Regions from separate parts of the Microbacterium sp. EG9 genome, predicted to be linked through region 2. Evidence: predicted binding sites of a transcription regulator. Region 2 holds the regulator's gene; the other holds the start of a gene.
The links. The regulator HspR, encoded in region 2, represses chaperone genes until heat shock. The targets are predictions, from matches to a motif close to AAGTTGAGTCNNNNNGACTCAACTT.
Positions count from the first base shown of each region.

Region 1: AC6CQV_RS11640 (Hsp20/alpha crystallin family protein) is a predicted target of HspR. The motif match lies at 1,703-1,727, and genes of this name have one in related genera.

Region 1 is NZ_CM186217.1:2,468,067-2,471,465, forward strand. It holds gene AC6CQV_RS11630 (DUF4287 domain-containing protein) at 1-14, opposite strand, end outside; gene AC6CQV_RS11635 (DUF2804 domain-containing protein) at 55-1,092, opposite strand; gene AC6CQV_RS11640 (Hsp20/alpha crystallin family protein) at 1,209-1,664, opposite strand; gene AC6CQV_RS11645 (putative endonuclease domain-containing protein) at 1,961-2,950, shown strand; gene AC6CQV_RS11650 (L-serine ammonia-lyase, iron-sulfur-dependent, subunit alpha) at 3,037-3,399, opposite strand, start outside.
Region 2 is NZ_CM186217.1:2,808,208-2,811,606, reverse strand. It holds gene AC6CQV_RS13200 (nucleotide exchange factor GrpE) at 1-177, shown strand, start outside; gene AC6CQV_RS13195 (DnaJ C-terminal domain-containing protein) at 193-1,176, shown strand; gene AC6CQV_RS13190 (heat shock protein transcriptional repressor HspR) at 1,179-1,622, shown strand; gene AC6CQV_RS13185 (DUF2252 domain-containing protein) at 1,629-2,990, opposite strand; gene AC6CQV_RS13180 (potassium channel family protein) at 2,995-3,399, opposite strand, start outside.

The DNA of each region.
Region 1 (3,399 bases), 340 kb from region 2:
GCCTGAAACGACATCCGTTTCCCTTCCGGCGGTGCCTCCGCCTCGTGTTCAGCTCTACCAGCGATTGCGGACATCCTCGGCGAAGCCCTCGATGCCGTCGAAGTCGATGACCCCGCCCTCCACGGCGACGCGTCCCGACCACCGGCCGAAGCACTGGTCGGTGCGCGAGGCGACGACCCCGAGGCTGGTCGCCGACCGCTTGTCGAACGCGGGCTCGAACACCGCGTCGAGACCGCCGCCGCGCACCCGCCACGGACGCAGCGGCGTGGCGAGGTCGTAGTCCCAGGCGACGGGGACGGAGATCTTGTGCAGCACGCCGTCGACGACCACGCCGTTCTCGGTCGCCCCCGTCCCATCGGTCCAGCGCCCGCCCACCTGGATGCCGAACGTCCGGCCGTCGGCGAGCAGACCCGACCCGGCGCCCCAGTTCCACGCGACGTCGTACGGCCAGCGGCCCCGCCCGTGATCCAGGACCGCCCACGACCCGGCCGGCACGTCGTGATCGATCCCGTCGAGGGTGAGCGTGCCGGATGCCGGCAGCGCGACGTCCTTCACGGTGTACTGGAAGCGCCGGGACGACCACGGCACCACGACGGCGAGCAGGTCATGGCCGGGCGGCCGGGTCACGGTGATGTCGAACGACGCGGCGGGGATCTCCGCGTGCAGCCGCCAGAGCTGCCCGCGCTCGGCGGGCGCGATGGTCGCCGCGAAGTCGCGATGACGGGCGATCGTGATGCCCGTGCCGAGCGAGCCGGGCAGCGACACCTCGCGCGAGGGCAGGACGGTGGCGTTGCGGGACCACGTGCGTCCGGTGGCACGGTCGCGGATCCACACTTCGTGGACCGCGGCGTAGTCGAGCGACGACACGGTCAGCGACACGATGTGCGTGGGCGTGATGACGTTCCAGTACTCCCACCGCTTGTTGCGACCCCACGACCGCACGAACCGGCCGCGCCCCCGGCCGATGCCGTCGGTGTCGACGAGGGGCCTCCGGCTGAACCCGATCGCGGCCGGGTTCAGCCGGCCGTCGGGGCGCGTGAGGGAGACGGGTGCGGTGAGCTCGCGCTCGTGCGCGGCGGGGAGGTCGGGCATCGGCATCCTTGCTGACGTTCCGGGTCGGGTGCTTCGACACTAGCGCTGTCGACGCGAACCGCCCCGGTCCGAGGCGGACGCGGGGCGGTTCGGGCGGTGGCGCAGGGCGCCGACGGTCACGGCTCGACGGGCTGCGGCTCCTGTGCCGACGCGTGGGCCTGGATCGTGGGCGCGCCGCCGTCGGCGACGACCTGGACCTTGCGCGGCTTGGCCTTCTCGCTCACGGGGATCGTCACGGTGAGCACGCCGTTGCTGTAGGTCGCGGCGATGCCGTCGGTGTCGATGCCCTGGCCGAGGTTGAGCTGGCGCAGGAAGCTCGCGGTCTCGCGCTCGCGCGTGATCCACTTCACTCCCTCGCCCTCGGTGAGGGTGCGCTCGGCGCGGATCGTCAGCAGCTGGCCGTCCACGTCGATGTCGACCGAGCCCGGATCGATGCCCGGCAGGTCGGCGCTCAGCACGTAGTGGTCGCCGTCGCGGTAGAGGTCCATCGGCATCCGGCGCGGTCCGCGGCGCGTGTCGAAGAGGCCCGACGCGATGCGGTCGAGGTCACGGAACGGGTCATACGTGGCCATTGTTCTCTCCTGTTCGTGTATGGCTCTGTGAGTTCTGAAAGTTGAGCCTCATCGACTCAACTAACTTCAGATTAGCACTCACCCCAGGAGAGTGCCAACGGTTCACGCACAGCGAACCCTCCGACCTGCCCGGGCTCAGTTGACGCACGAGCCGGAAACCACGCCACCGTTTCCGGCGTCGGCGCCAACTCGCCGGGCAGCGCCCTCCTCCTCCCCAGACGGCGCACCCGCGCACGTTCTCCACGGGGCCTCGCGGCGCGGCGCGCGACGGCAGCGAATGCGCCCACGCTGAGGGGATGCCGCGCCCACCACACCCGCTTCCGTCGACTCTGCCCCAGGTCTTCACCGCCGCCGATGCGGCGGCGGCGGGCGTCTCCCGCGGACGACTCGCGGCGCGCGACCTGGACGCACCCTTCCGCGGTGTCCGCCTCCGGCGTGAGGCAGACGACGCGGCGACGCTCGGCGAGGACGCCCCGGACGAGATCGCGCGGCGCGCCATCCTGCGTCGCGTCCGCGCGCACGTGCTGGTGCTTCCGCCCCACGCGTTCTACATCGGAACGACGGCGCTCGCGATCCACGGACTCCCCCTCCTCGACGCGGATGCCGCGGCATCCGGCGACCTCGACGTCGCCGTGCCTGCGCCGCACCGTGCGCTCCGGCGGACGGGCATCGCCGCCGTGCAGGTCGCGCCGATGCTCGTCCACTCCACGGTCCGGGCCGGAATTCCCGTCGCGACGCTCGGCTCCACCTGGGCGATGCTCGCCCGTGAGCACTCGACACGCGATCTGGTGGTCATCGGCGACGCGATCATCCGCGTGCCCCGCGACGGATGGGGGCGGCGTGTGCCCGAACGCCAGCTCGCCAGGCCCGAGAACCTGGGTGCGGCCGTCGCCGCAGGACGCCGACAGGGAATCGGGAAGCTCCGGGCAGCACTCCCCCTGCTGCGCACGGGCAGCATGTCGCCGCTCGAGACCGACTGGCGACTGTCGCTCATCGGGACCGGCCTGCCGGAGCCCGAGCTCGACGTCGAGGTGCGCACCTCGGACGGGCGATTGCTCGGCATCAGCGACGGCGCGTTCCGGGCTCACCAGGTCGCCGTCGAGATCGAGGGTGATCACCACCGCACCTCGCGTCGCCAGTGGGCGCGGGACCTCCAGAAGTACGCCGACTACGCGAACCTCGGCTGGGACGTCGTACGCCTGACCTCCGCGCACATCCGTCAGGATCCGTCCCGCGGCGCGGCGCTGGTGCGCGCCGCCCTCGCGCGCCGCGCCGCGCCTGCGTGACCGGCCGCTCGGTGGGCCCGTTCGCTAGAAATGGCAGCACGGTTTGCGGCGCGAGCGCCAACCGAACCGCGGCTGCGAGCCGGTGCTCAGCACTCCACGACGTTGACGGCGAGACCGCCCTCGCTCGTCTCCTTGTACTTCGTCGACATGTCGATGCCGGTCTGGCGCATCGTCTCGACGACGGCGTCCAGCGGCACGTAGTGGGTACCGTCGCCGCGCAGCGCGAGACGCGCCGCCGTCACGGCGGTGGAGGCCGCGATGGCGTTGCGCTCGATGCAGGGGATCTGGACGAGCCCGCCGACGGGGTCGCAGGTGAGGCCCAGATGATGCTCCATCGCGATCTCCGCGGCGTTCTCGATCTGACGGTTCGTCCCGCCCATCACGGCCGTCAGCCCGCCGGCCGCCATCGCGCACGCCGAGCCGACCTCGGCCTGGCATCCGCCCTCCGC
Region 2 (3,399 bases):
ACCTACGGCGTCGCCGGCGAGGCCTTCGACCCGCAGCAGCACGAGGCGATCTTCCACGCCCCGAACCCCGGCGGGGTCGAGGACGGCACCATCCTCGATGTCGTCGAGGTCGGCTACCGCCTGGGCACGATCGAACTGCGACCGGCCAAGGTCGTCGTCGCCGGTTCCGCCGACTGACGGGAGGAGGTGTCCATGGCCAGTCAGGATTGGTTCGACAAGGACTTCTACAAGGTCTTGGGCGTCTCCAAGGACGTGTCCGAGGCCGACCTGAAGAAGGCGTACCGCAAGCTCGCGCGCACCTACCACCCGGACTCCACGCAGGGAGACCCGGCGAAAGAGGCGAAGTTCAAGGAGATGAGCGAGGCGTACGCCGTGCTCTCCGACAAGGCCCAGCGCGAGGAGTACGACCAGATCCGCGCGATGGGCGCCGGAGGCGCACGCTTCCAGGCGCCCGGCGCGGGTGCCGGCGGGTTCGAGGACGTCTTCAGCCGTTTCGGCCAGTCGCGCGGATCGGCGCAGTCGGCCGACTTCGACGACCTGTTCTCGATGTTCGGCCAGGGCGGCGGCTTCGGCTCGGGACGCTTCGGTCAGTCGACCGGCGGATTCCGCGGCTACGGCGGTCCGCAGCGCGGTGCCGACGTCACCGCGCGCACCACGCTGGACTTCCAGACCGCCGTCAAGGGCGAGACCATCACGCTCGCCGGCGAGGACGGCAAGCCGTTCAAGGTGAAGATCCCGGCCGGCGTCTCCGACGGCCAGAAGATCCGGTTGCGCGGACGCGGACGGCCGTCGCCCGACGGCGGCGAGGCGGGCGATGTCGTCGTGAGCGTCACCGTGCGGCCGCATCCGGTGTTCACGCGCGACGGGCTCAACCTGCGCGTGACCGTCCCGGTGACCTTCACGGAGGCGGCGCTGGGGGCGACGATCGAGGTGCCGACGCTCGGCGGCGATCCCGTGAAGCTCCGCGTCGCGCCCGGCACCCCGTCGGGTCGCGTGCTGCGGGTCAAGGGCCGAGGGGTCCACACCGCGAAGGGCACGGGCGATCTGCTCGCCGAGGTCCAGGTCGCCGTCCCGGCGCACCTGGACGACCAGGCGAAGGAGGCGCTGGAGCGCTTCCACGAGCTGGAGCCGAAGGAGAATCCGCGCGCCGACCTCATGGCCAGGGCCCGGGAGTGACGATGAGCGACGAGCAGCCCGACGAGGAGGCCCCGATCTTCGCGATCGCCGTCGCCGCCGAGCTCGCCGGCATGCACCCGCAGACCCTCCGCCAGTACGACCGGCTGGGCCTGGTGGTCCCCGGCCGCACCCAGGGCGGGTCGCGGCGCTACTCGCTGCGTCACGTCAAGCAGCTGCGCGAGGTGGCCGCGCTCTCGGCCGAGGGCATGAGCCTGCCGGCCATCTCGCGGCTGATCGAGCTCGAGAACGAGGCGCGGGGCCTGCGCCGTCGCGTCGCCGAGCTGGAGCAGCGGCTGCAGGAGGAGCTCGCCCGTCGCTCCCGCGTCTTCGCGGCGGGGGCGACGGGGTCGGTCGTGACCCTCCGCCACGGCACGCGCGTGCGCCGGGCGACGGAAGTCGTCCTGTGGCGACCGCTGCCCGCGGCGGACGCCGATCCCGAGCAGTAGCGGCGACTAGACGGTGCGGGTGCCGACGGCGTCGACGAAGGCGCCGTAGTCGGTGCGGGAGAGCGCCGCGTATCCGTACGCCCACTCCACGATGGACTCTGCGGCGGCCCGCCCCGCACCCAGGTAGCCGACCACGCGCGCCGCGTTCGGGGATTGGCCGTGGGCACGCGCCAGCACCGTGGCGCACGCCTGGGCGTAGAGCCGGAAGGGCGCGTCCTCGAGCGTCTCCGCGTCGATCCCGCCCTTCATGTCGCGGAACTGGCGCACGTAGTAGTCGGTGCTCGCGCCGCGGAAGTGCCCGAGGAACGGGTCGGACGAGCCCTGCAGGATCCGCTGCAGGGCGACGACCCGGCCGCCCTGCCCGTGGCTCGCCACGAACGAGGCGAGCTCGGCGGGCTGCGCGGCGCCCCCGTACTCCTCGAGCACGCTGCGGCCGGCCTCCTTCACCTGCATGAGCAGGGCGGCCCCGTCGCCGTCGACGAACACGGCCACGTAGCAGCGCGTGCCCACGCTGCCCACGCCGACGACGCGACGCACGACGTCCGACAGCGAGTAGTGCGACAGGACCAGCTGCACATCGGCGCGGGTGGTCGCGATGTACTGGGCGAGGGAGGCATCCACCGCGGCGACGATCTCGTCGGTGACGTGGGTCATCGTCGGCGGCTGTTCCACGAAGCGCAGCCGGCCGTCGGGATCGAGGGCGGTCATCTTGCGCACGGCCTTGTCGCCGGTGCGCTTCTCGGCGTCCGCGATCGCCGCACGCAGCACCTTCCGCGACGCCTTGTCGCCTCCGATCAGGCCGCCCGCGGCGTCGAAGTGCTGGTAGAACCGCGCGAGCGGCGTCGTGGTGTCGCCGACGGCGAGGGCCCGCGCGTAGCGCACGACCGCGGCGCGCGCGGCATCCGCGGTGACCGCGTCGTCGCGTCCGGTCGCCTGACCGGCGACGACGATGCTGGCGACCAGGCGCTTGAGGTCCCACTCCCAGCTGGCCCACGCCGACTCGTCGAAGTCGTTGAGATCGAACACGAGCGTGCGCTGGGGCGAGGCGTAGAAGCCGAAGTTGGCGACGTGGGCGTCGCCGCACGACGCGACGAGGATGCCGCTGGTCGGCCCCGCCGCGAGGTCGTCCGCCATGAGCGCCGCGGTGCCGCGATAGAACGCGAAAGGGCTGGCCGACATGCGCTCGTCGCGCAGCGGCACGAGCTCAGCGACGCGAGCGGCGTTCTGGGCGGAGAGGATGCCGAGGGGGTCGCGTCGGCGCGTCGGCAGTTCGGCCAGCATCCTCCGGGGGAAGCGTCGGCGCTCGCGGCGGCCTTCCTCGTGCGCGCTCTGCCGGCTCGTGGGCGCTGTCCAGGAAGCGAGGGTCATGCGCTCATGATGGCATCGAATCGTCGGCGTCCCCCGGCGTCGAGCCGCGGGCGGCGTCGAGCGCGCGTTCGTGCTGGAGACGCTGGCCCACCCGGTGCATCTGGTCGGTGAGCGCGGAGATCACCGTGGCGCTGGTGACACCCAGCACGATGAGCCCTCCCATCATGAGCCCCACGGCGATCGTCCGACCGAGCGGTGTCACCGGGACGAAGTCGCCGTAGCCGACCGTCGCCAGGGTCGAGAAGCCCCACCAGATCGCATCGCCCAGGTTGACGATGTTCGCGTGGGCGTCCTGCCGCTCGGCGAGCCACACGAGCGTCGACGCCGTGAACACGAACAGCAGCGTGAAGATCGAGACGAGGATCACCAGGCGCAGCCGCTGCCGCGAGGCGCTGGCGCGGAACCACGG